One region of the Leucobacter albus genome, then DNA from elsewhere that is predicted to be linked to it. Evidence: riboswitches for the same ligand, from Rfam matches in the RefSeq annotation. Region 1 holds a riboswitch; the other holds the start of a gene.
What was found. A riboswitch is a leader RNA that binds a small molecule or an ion and turns the genes downstream of it on or off. The one in region 1 is predicted to bind magnesium.
Positions count from the first base shown of each region.

Region 2: linked by a shared signal. The riboswitch ahead of ABD115_RS02960 (hypothetical protein) and the one ahead of mgtA (magnesium-translocating P-type ATPase) in region 1 are both predicted to bind magnesium.

Region 1 is NZ_BAAAKZ010000008.1:6,247-11,523, forward strand. It holds gene ABD115_RS09205 (DUF3054 domain-containing protein) at 1-377, shown strand, start outside; gene ABD115_RS09210 (MgtC/SapB family protein) at 396-1,106, opposite strand; gene mgtA (magnesium-translocating P-type ATPase) at 1,217-3,949, opposite strand; M-box (ykoK) riboswitch at 4,213-4,381, opposite strand; gene ABD115_RS09220 (aminotransferase class I/II-fold pyridoxal phosphate-dependent enzyme) at 4,449-5,277, opposite strand, start outside.
Region 2 is NZ_BAAAKZ010000002.1:292,437-297,713, forward strand. It holds gene ABD115_RS02940 (CorA family divalent cation transporter) at 1-802, opposite strand, end outside; gene ABD115_RS02945 (CorA family divalent cation transporter) at 799-1,746, opposite strand; gene ABD115_RS02950 (hypothetical protein) at 1,810-2,052, opposite strand; gene ABD115_RS02955 (CorA family divalent cation transporter) at 2,090-3,040, opposite strand; gene ABD115_RS02960 (hypothetical protein) at 3,166-3,486, opposite strand; M-box (ykoK) riboswitch at 3,536-3,701, opposite strand; gene ABD115_RS02965 (acyl-CoA dehydrogenase family protein) at 3,763-4,968, opposite strand; gene ABD115_RS02970 (TIGR03084 family metal-binding protein) at 5,013-5,277, opposite strand, start outside.

The DNA of each region.
Region 1 (5,277 bases):
CCGGTGCCGGAGCCGCCCTCGGATCCTTCGCGATCGACGCGGCGCTCGTCACCGTGTTCGCCGCGATCGGCAGGGGCAGCCACGCCCGCGAGGCGACGGCCGCCGGCCTGTTCGAGACCGCGTGGCCGTTCGTCGCCGGCCTCGCGATCGCGTGGCTCCTTTCGCTCGCGTGGCGCCGCCCCGCCGCGCCGCTGCGCACCGGAATTCCCGTGTGGATCGGCGCGGTCGCCCTCGGCATGCTGTTCCGGGCGCTCAGCGGGCAGGGCACCGCGCTCCCCTTCGTGATCGTTGCGACGCTCACCCTGCTCCTGTTGCTCGTCGGCTGGCGGCTCATCGCCGCGCTCGTGCGGCGGATCCGCGGGCGCCGCACGGCCTAGCCTTCACCGGGGCGCTGCTCAGTCTTCCCCGCGCAACTCGCTCGCGCGCCAGCGCACGCTCGTGACCTCTGGCACAGGCACGATGTCTGCAATCGCGGCCTCGAGCGCGCCGTCGTTGCGCTCGAACGCGACGAGGCGGGCGGTGAGCTCGACCTCGCCGGGGGCGATGTCGTTCGCCTCGAGCGAGTGCACCGTGAACGCTGGCTGCTGCAGCGCGGCGACGACCTGCGACCGCACCGCGACCTCGGCGGCTGCCGCGGAGCGCACGACGAACTCGTACTCGGTCGCCACCGGCTCGCGCGTTGCCGACCCGCCGACCCTGTCGAGCAGCCGCCCGAGTGGGCGCAGCAAAATGTTCGACAGCACGATCGCGGCGGTGCCGGCGACGGCGATGATGAGCATGCCGCCGCCCGCGAGCGCGCCGACCGCGGCCGACGCCCAGAGCGTCGCTGCCGTGTTCAGCCCCGAGATCGAGGCGCCCTGCTTCATGATGACGCCGGCGCCGAGAAAACCGATGCCCGAGACGATCTGGGCGGCGACGCGCGTCGGGTCGGCCTCAACCCCGGTGAAGCTAAACGCTCCCATAATCACGAACAGCGCGGCGCCCAGGCTCACGAGCGCGTTCGTGCGCAGCCCGGCGGTGCGGGAGCGCAGCTGGCGTTCGAAGCCGACGGCGGCTCCGAGCACGAGGCTGACGGTGATGCGGAGGGCAAGGTCGAGGAGTTCCATGACATGCCGCCTTTCTATACTTGCTCTGCTACGCCACTGAGCCCGGGTGGCCATTGGCACGAGGCGGGTTCCTCGCGCCCGGGCCGCCCGGGCTCAGCAGAGGTGTTGCGTTAGATCCAATCGCCGAAGCGGCGCACGTAGCGCGTCTTCGCGAACTGCACGACGATGCAATAGGTGGCGAGTGTGCCGATGAGCCACGGGAAGTAGCTCCACGGCAGCGGCACAAGCCCGACCGCCGCACCGAAGCCCGTGAACGGCAGAATCAGCCCGAACACGCACACGATGGAGGTCGCTATGAGCAGCGGCGCGCTCGCACGCGACTGGATGAACGGCAGCTTGCGCGTGCGCAGCAGGTGCACGATGAGCGTCTGCGAGATGATCGACTCGATGAACCAGCCGGACTGGAAGAACGCCGCCTGGTCGACGGTGTTGGCCGCGAACACGAACCACATGAGCATGAACGTGGTGATGTCGAAGATCGACGACAGTGGCCCGATGCGAATCATGAATCTGGTGAGCGTCTTCGACTCCCATCGCCTGGGCCTGCGCACCTGCTCGTCGTCGACCCTGTCCCACGGGAGCGTGAGCATCGACAGGTCGTAGGCGAGGTTCTGAATGAGCACGACGATCGGGATCATCGGCAGGAATGGCAGCATCGCGCTCGCCACGAGCACCGAGAACACATTGCCGAAGTTCGATGACGCTGTCATCTTCACGTACTTCATCGTGTTCACGAAGGTGCGGCGCCCCTCCATCACGCCGGCCTCGAGCACAGTCAGGTCTTTCTCGAGCAAAATGATGTCTGCCGACTCCTTCGCGATGTCAACGGCAGTGTCGACCGAGATGCCGACGTCGGCCGTTCGCAGCGCTGGGGCGTCGTTGATGCCGTCGCCGAGGTAGCCGACGGTGCGGCCGTTCTCGCGCATCGCCTCGATGATGCGAGCCTTCTGCGCCGGGTTCGTCTTCGCGAACACGTGGGTGCGCTCGGCGAGCTCTCCCAGTTCTTGCAGCGACAGCGCCTCGGTTTCCTCGCCCAGCACGACGCGGGTCGCATCGATACCAACCTCACGGCACACCGTCGCCGCGACGAGCGCGTTGTCGCCCGTGATCACCTTGACGTCGATGCCGTGCGACGCGATGCTCCTGAGCGCGGGCTTCGCCGAGGCCTTGGGCGGGTCGAGGAAGGTGAGGATCCCGACGATCGTCATCTCAAACTCGTCGTCGACCGCGTACTCGATCTCGCGAGCGAGCGGGCCCGCGACCGCGATGTCGCGGGTCGCGACGCCGAGCGCCCGCATTCCGAGCGCGTTCTGCTCGGCAACGATCGCCTCGATCTCCGCGCGGCGCTCGTCGGTGAGCAGCACCTTATCGGTGCCGATCATCTCCCAGACCGAAATCTTCAGGATCTCTTCGACGGCACCCTTCGTTACGACGACGTGGGTGTCTGCTCCCTCAGCGACGACCACCGACATGCGCCGCCTCGCGAAATCGAAGGGCATCTCGTCGATGAGCTCGAACTGCGTAACCGAGCGGTCGAGGTCGTCGCCGGCCGCGGTGAGCACGGCCTCGTCGAGCAGGTTTCGCAGCCCGGTCTGGAAGTGCGAGTTCACGGTCGCCCAGCCGAGCGTGCGGTCGCTCGTCTGACCGCGCGTGTCGAGGTGGCGCTCGAGCACGATCCGGTCTTCGGTGAGCGTGCCGGTCTTGTCGGTCGCGAGCACGTCCATCGCGCCGAGGTCTTGGATCGCGGCGAGCCGTTTCACGATCACCCTGGCACGCGACATCATCTGCGCGCCCTTCGCAAGGTTCGCGGTCACGACGAGCGGCAGCATCTCTGGGGTGAGCCCGACCGCGGTGACGACCGCGAACATGAACGCGCTCCCCCAGTCTTTGGTGAAGCCGTTGATAATGAACACGGCGGGCACGATGACCGCCATAAACCGGATCAGCGTCCACGTGACCTTCTGGATGCCCTTGTCGAACGCGGTCTCTGGCCTGGCGCCCTGAATCGACGCCGCGAGGTTGCCGAACGCGGTGCGATCACCGGTCTGCAAGACGAGCGCGGTGCCAGAGCCCGAGACGACCGAGGTGCCCATGAAGCCGAGGTTCTCTGCCTCGAGTGCTTCGTTCGGGGTTGTCAGCGCGACGACCCGCTTCTCCACGGGCATCGCCTCGCCCGTGAGCATCGCCTGGTTCACCTGCAGGTCGACACTGCGAATGAGCCGCACGTCGGCAGGCAGCATGTCGCCCGCTGCCAGCTCGACGATATCGCCCGGCACGAGCTCCTCGATCGGGCGCTCCCCGGTCACGGGCACGCCGTTGACTCTGCGCGTGACGGCCGCGGTCGTGCGCACGAGTGCGGCGAGCCGCTCGGCCGCCCTGCTCGAGCGAAACTCCTGCCAGAACCGCATGATCGAGCTGACGAGCACCATCGTGCCGATCGTGATGACGCCGATCCAGTCAGCACCCTCCTCGGGGTCGGCGAACAGCACATCGGTGACGAACATGATAGCGACGAGCCCGATAAGGATGAGGATGAAGGGGTTGCGCAGCGTACGCAGGTACTGAATTACGGGCGACGGCGGCCGCTGGTGGCGCACGACGTTGGGCCCGAAACGGTCGAGGCGCGCGGCCGCTTCGAGCTGGGTAAGGCCCTCGCGGTCGGCCTCCACGAGACCGAGCGCCCCCTCGGGGGTGGCCTGCGTTGCCCGGGCGAGCAACTGCGTGTCTGCCTCGGGGGCAGCGACCTTGATCTTGCGCTTGGTGTTGGTCTTTGGCGCAGTGCCGGGCTTGTCCGACGCTGGTGGCGTCGGCGTTGGTGGTGTTTCGATGGGTGAGGCGTTCATAACAACGGTCCTTCGGGTGCAGACGCACGCCAGATCGCGCCGCGGCGAACGGCGTGGGCAGCGTCGGGTGAAGACGGTGAACGAGGGCTGCTCGTCTTCCGCGCGGCGAGCCCGTCTCGGTGCTCTCGCTCAGCTGCTGTGCGTCGCTGCTGGGTGGTGTGTGCCGCGCGGCTGGAATGATCGACTACTGTCGCCGCTCACGGGTCACCTCCTCAGCTCGGCAGCGCTCGACACAACGAGCAGGCCGGAACCCACGATTCCCGCGAACACCTCCACGTCAGAGCTTTGGCACTGCGCGACGTATCCGGTTCACGGAATCCGCTTGGGGCCAACCCTTAATCCGGGAGGGCCTGTCCTCAGCCTGGGCGTCTCTAGACGTCGTGGGATGAGCGGACTGTGTTCACGCAGGAGCCTCGCCGAACGAAGCGCTACTCTCTCCACGCTACACTCAATTGCGCAATTGCGCAAGCAATGCCCCGCCCATCCGGCGCCTCCGCAGTCACCGCCTGAGCGCGCGCCTCGGCGTGAGCATAACCCCGACGAGCGCCGTGGCGAATTCGAGCACACCCCCGGCGTTCAGCGGCGACACGCACACCCGAATGAACGGGGGGCTGTCGAGCCGATACGGCTCCCCGGCCTGCACCGCCCACCCCTTTCGCGCGAGCGCGGCCACAACCTCCGCTTCGAACGGCACGGGCACACAGACGGTGAAACCGCACACTCCCCGCGCGGCGATCCCTGATCTCGCGAGCACCTGAATGAGCAGCTCGCGGCGCTCATCGTAACTCGCGGCAGCCCGAGAAATCCGGTCTTGCGCAACCGGGTCGTTGAGCACCCGAGCGGCCAGCCGCTGCGTCAGGTGACTCACCCAGCCAGGCCCGATGAGCTGGCGCATCTGCACCCGGTCGGTGGTGTCGCGATCCATCGCCGCCACGGCCAGGCGCAGGTCGGGGCCGAGCGTCTTGCTAAACGAACGCACCACCGCCCACGCCGACCGCCCCGCGGTGAGCGTGCGAAACGGCGCCGAGGCGACTCCCGACAGGTGGTCGTCTTCAACGACGAGCACATCGGGGTAAGCCTCGAGCACGCGCAGAAGTTCGCGCTCGCGCTCCGCCGAGAGCGCAGACCCGGTGGGGTTTTGCCCGCGCGGCGTGTGAATGATGGCGGCCACCCGGCGCTGAGCCAACCGCTTGGCCAGGTCGGCCGGCACAAACCCCTCGTCGTCGATCGCCACCCCGACGGCCTCACACCCCAGCACCTGCAGCAGCGTGCGCTGCGACCCCCAGCACGGGTCTTCGACGAGCACGACGTCACCCGGGTGCAGCCGC
Region 2 (5,277 bases), on a different contig from region 1:
AACTCAGCTCGGGCATGACCTCGAAATTCTGCCCGTACCAGTTGATCAGCGTCGTCCCCGGAATCAGAATCGCCCAGAGCACAGTGAAGATCTTCACGATGTTGAGGTCGCTCGTTGAGATCTGCTGCGAAACCCCCTGCGACAGGAAGCGGTGTCGATCGACCATAAACTCAACCCGCCGGGTCAGCGCCTCGCCCTGCTGAATCAGCGCGTCGACCTGCGGCCGGGTCACCCCGGCCCCCGGTACCGTGCACTCGCGGCGCAGCAGCCTGGCAAGCTGCGTGAGTGTCGCGATCGACGAGGCGACATGCGTGAGCGCGTGATCGATGTCAACGAGCAGCTCGTTCACCCGCGGCAGATCGCTCACCCCCAGGCTGCGCGACGCCTCAGCCCGCGCCGCCTCAGCCATCGGCGCGCGCACCGTGTTAATGTCTGCTTCCATGAGGCCGAGCGCAGCAACCGCGGCCTGAAAACCGGCCTGGGCAATCGCGTACCACGCCTGATGCGGGCCCTCACCCGGGCGTTCAGACCACTGCAGCCGCGCCTCGACGTCTTGCAGCAGCGGCACCCCCGCGCCCGGCTCGATCGTCATGATCTGGTCAGGGAGCACGATGACGGTTAGCTCATACACATGCGCAGCCCCGCCCCCGGCGGCGACAAACGTCACCGGCAGCCGCCGCTCGTGGTCGACCTCGCTGCCACGCAGGCGGTTCGCCACCACACGCTCGGCCGTCTCAAAGTCGCTGCCCGAGTCGACGAAAACGCGTGTCCAGGTGTCGCGCGTGATACTCCGCACGCTCATCGCAGCCAGCCCTTCCGCTTGATATACGCGAGCGGCACGAGGGCAAATAGCGCGGTCGTTGCCATCACGAACCACTCACCCCAGCCGAGCGCAAGCTCGGGCATATTGGCGAAGTTCTGCCCGTAATACGCTGCGATCAGCGTCGGCGGTGTGAACACGGCGGTCACGACCGTGAACACCTTGATGATCTGATTCTGCTTCAAATCAAGCGTCGTCATGAGCGACTGCTGAATGTTGCGCACCTTCGCGTGCTGAAACCTGGCGTGGCGTCGCCCGCCCTCGATATCTGAGAGTGTCGTCGAGTAGTCAAAATCGACCTCGCCGCCACCCCGTCGCACCCACCGCGCCGCCCGCTCGAGCATGAGCTGCCCCTGCACGGTGCGGGCAATAAGCTCCTCGGCGCCCCCGAGCAGCACCGCGGTCTGCGCGATGTCGGCGACGCCAACCTGACGCCCCTCCATCTTGAAGCCCCCGCTGCTGTCGACCGCCTGGTCGGCAAGGTTGGTGAGCACTTGCGAGATGCGGGCAACGGTCTCTTGCATGGCGTCGTTGAGCTCCTCGAGCACCAGAATCAGCGCATCGCGGCTCGTCGGCGCGGCACTCGATCGCGCCAACAGGTTCTGCGCACGCCGCAGCGCATCGATGGGGTGGTCTGGCTCGACCGAGATGAGCAGCTCCGGCGTGAAGGCGATCAAGATTTCGGCGGAGGAGAACGACGCTGCGGCCTGCGCGTCTGGCTCGCGGTCGGGCAGCGGCAGGTCGAGCGGCAGCAGCACAAAGCCCTGCTCCTCGACAGCGTGTTTCACCGGCTGGTCGAGCCGCAACCCGTACTGCCGGTGAATGTTGCCGAGCATTATCTGGTCTGAGGCCCTTACGCGGAGCCACCCCTGCCGCGGCAGCTGATTCGTTTCGAGCTGCACGCTCGACTCAGTGTTGTCTTGCATAGTCACACTTTCAAAGTACGACCGCCCCACATGCGTGGGATCGGTCTCGTTGACGCCGGGAGATTACCCGAGCGTGAGCCCAAACAGGTGCAGGCCGGCAAAGCACGCAATCAGGCCCGCGTAGAGCACGACGACGGCCCAGATGATCTCTCGCTCGATCTTTGAACTCCCGCGCTTTCGCGAGGTTCCCGGGGTGGCGCTCGCATGGGTGCTTTCGCCACCGAGGTGGTGAACATCGATGCGCGAGCTCCAGGCAACCGGCCTCGTGGCCGAGGAACGGGCTTCGGTGGTTGGTGTGGTGGTCATGTGTGATTCCTTCAGATAAATAGTGAAATGCAAGGGGTTAGCGCAACCAGCCGCGCTGGCGCACATACAGCAGCGGCGCGAGTGCGAACACGAAGCTCAGCACGATGATCATTGGCTCCGCGAACTGCCACTCGAGAATCGGCATGTTCTCGAAGTTCATGCTGTAGTAGGTCGAGAGCAGCATCACCGGCAGGAAGACGGCGGTGACAACCGAGAACACCTTAATGATCTGGTTCTGCTTGACGTTGAGCGCAAGGTTGTTCGTCTGCTGCAGCAGCCGCACGCGATCGTGCACGAACTCGATATGCGGCTCGATCGCCTCGATATCGTCAATCAGGCGCGCAAGATCGGTGCGAACTTGCGCTCCGAGCCCCCAGAGCTTCGCGCGCAGGTGCCGCGCGGCCTCGGCGAGCGCGAGCTGGCTCTCCATGCAATACGAGAGCAGCGACTCCATGTCGGCGAGCTCCTGCTGCGTGTACGTGACATCGCTCACGCCAAACTCGCGAGATTTCTTTGCCTCGAGGCTCTCAAGTATCGCCCCGGTCTCAATCATCATGCGCTCGGTGCCGAGACTCATCGCGCTCACGAGCTCGTCAGTCGTATCTGCGATCGCCTGCAGAATGCTGCCGACAACCTCGACCGCGCTGTCGTTCTCGCGACCGTCGCGGCCCATGCGCGCCACGGCCAGGTCGAGGGCGTCAGCCGCCTCCTCCGGCTCGATTGTCACGACGGTCGAGGTGCTCACCGCGACCATGATGCGCATCGTGCGATAGCCGCTGCCAGCTCGCGTGACGTATGAGACGGGCACATAGCTGAACCCGTTCTCTGCGCTGAACGACGCAGCCGCTGCGTCTTCGAAATCGACACCGTACGCGTCGCGAAGCTCGGCGTGCAGGCGCGGGCTCTCGCCCCGCACGCGCACCCAGCGGCCCCCGATGAGGGATTGCACGTTGCCTGACAACGTCGTCGTACCCTGCTCTTTACTCATGAATTTCACTTTCTGTTTCTGCGCGGCGTTGCCCCGCGGCCGATCGCCGGTGGCCTGCACCCGGTGGCCGGTGACCCCCGGCCGATAGCCTGTGGCCTGCGCCCCGCGGCCCACTCGTCACGGCGCTAGTCGTTCTCTTTGTAGAAGCTGCCGTGCGTGCCGGAGGTCGACGAGGTCTTGGTCTCGAGCCCGTAATTAAAGACGTGTAGGCACGCCGTGACCCCGAGCATGATGACGCTGCTCACCAGCACCATGCGCGTGGTGAAGCGCTCATACCTTGTCGCGCGTCGCTTGCCTGCCCGCTCGACGCTTGGGGCCTCGAATACCTGGCTCCGCCACCGCGCCGGGGCACGGCGTGCCGTGGCTGTCTGTGCCGGCCAGTCCGCGACGTCGGGGAGCCCGACCGCCACCCCCGGCATCGTTGGTTCATAGAGTGCTGTGCGCATGCTGCTTGTTCCTCTCAGGGCACACCAAAAAGAGCCCTACGGCTCGGGAAATGCGCTTCCATGTCAGAGCTTCGGCATTGCGTGACGTAGCCAAAACGCAGCCACCTCGGGCACCCCCTTAAGCCGAGGGCGCCTGTCTTAACCTTGGGCATCTCTCGATGTCGTCAGATCAGTGGCCTGTGTTCACGCAAGAGCCTCACCGAACGAAGCGCAGTGCAAGCCTAACAACACTCAATCACTTGCGCAAGTATGCGCATTTTTGATGCCCGCGCACCGCTAGGGCTGGTAGCCGAGGTGCTTCCCCGCCAGGCGAGTGAGAATCTCCACGGTGCCCCCGCCGATCGCGAGCACGGGGCTGTCGCGGTAGATTCGTTCGACCTCGCTTTCGGCCATGAAACCCATGCCACCGAAGAGCTGCACCGCCTCGCGGTTCACCCACTCGCTATTGATCGTGGCCGTGTTCTTCGCAAACGACGCGGCCGAGATGATGCTCAACCCCTCAGCGTCGCCGTCAGGCACAGACACGGCACCAGACGCCGAGAACTCGTCCCAGCGCTCTGCGACCCTGCGCGTGTAGACCCGCGCCACATCTACGCGGCGCGCCATCTCAGCGAGCGTCGACTGCACCGTCTCGCGCGCGATGAGCGGCTGCCCAAACGTTTCTCGGTCGCGGCACCACTGCACCGTGAGATCGAGCGCCCGCTGCGCGCTCGCGTAGGCCTGCGCGGCGAGACTCACGCGCTCGCTCACGAACCCATGCGAGATATAGCTGAAGCCCGCCCCCTCCTCACCAACGAGCATCGAGACGGGAACGCGAGCTCGGTCGTAGAACAACTCCGCCGTGTCAGAGGCTCGCCAGCCCATCTTGTCAAGCTTCTTCGCAACGCTGAACCCCGGAGTGTTCGTCGGCACAACGACGAGCGAGACTCCCCTCGCCCCCGGCCCGCCTGTGCGCACCGCCGTTGTGACAAAATCCGCTCGGGTCGCCGAGGTGATGAACGTCTTGGATCCGCTCACGACGTAGTCGTCGCCGTCGCGCACCGCCGCCGTGCGCAGGTGCCCGACATCGCTGCCCCCGCTGGGTTCGGTGATTGCGAGCGAGCCGATGAGTTCGCCCTCAATCGTCGGCCGCACAAACCTGTCAATCAGCTCGCTCGTGCCGGCGAGCACCATGTGCGGCAACGCAATTCCGGCGGTAAACAGCGACGCATACACTCCGCCAGACATGCCGGCCTCGTGGGCCGCCTCCGTAACTGCGACGGTCGCGAGCAGCCCACCTCCGCCGCCGCCCACCGCCTCCGGAAACCCGGCGCCGATGAGCCCGAGCCGGCCCGCGGCGAGGTGCAGCTCTCGGGGAATTTCTCCGGCGCGCTCCCACTCGGCCTGCTCGGGAAGCACCTCGGCAGCAACGAATTGCTTTGTCACAGCTTTGAGCTCGGTAATCTCTTCCCGACCAATCACTTCAGACTCGTATGTGTTCACCGCGTCGCTCCTCTCACTCAATGTAGACCTCGGGCTGGCGCGCCCTACGCAATCCGCTCCCCCGGCGCGGGCCCGCTGGTCGGGGCGCCGGCGAACGCCTGCGCGACCCGCATCCACTCCGCGGCCCCCTCTCCCTGCGCGACGAGCTCAACATCAGCGATATTTCTGCGCTGAGTGACCACCGCGGCGAACGCCCAGCCCGACCCCGTCACGCGGTCGGCCGCGCCCTCGGGGCCTGCTTCGAAGCGCGCGCCGCCCGGCATCTCGAGTTCGACGCGCGGCTCCGCGGCGGGCACGGGCAGGCCGCGA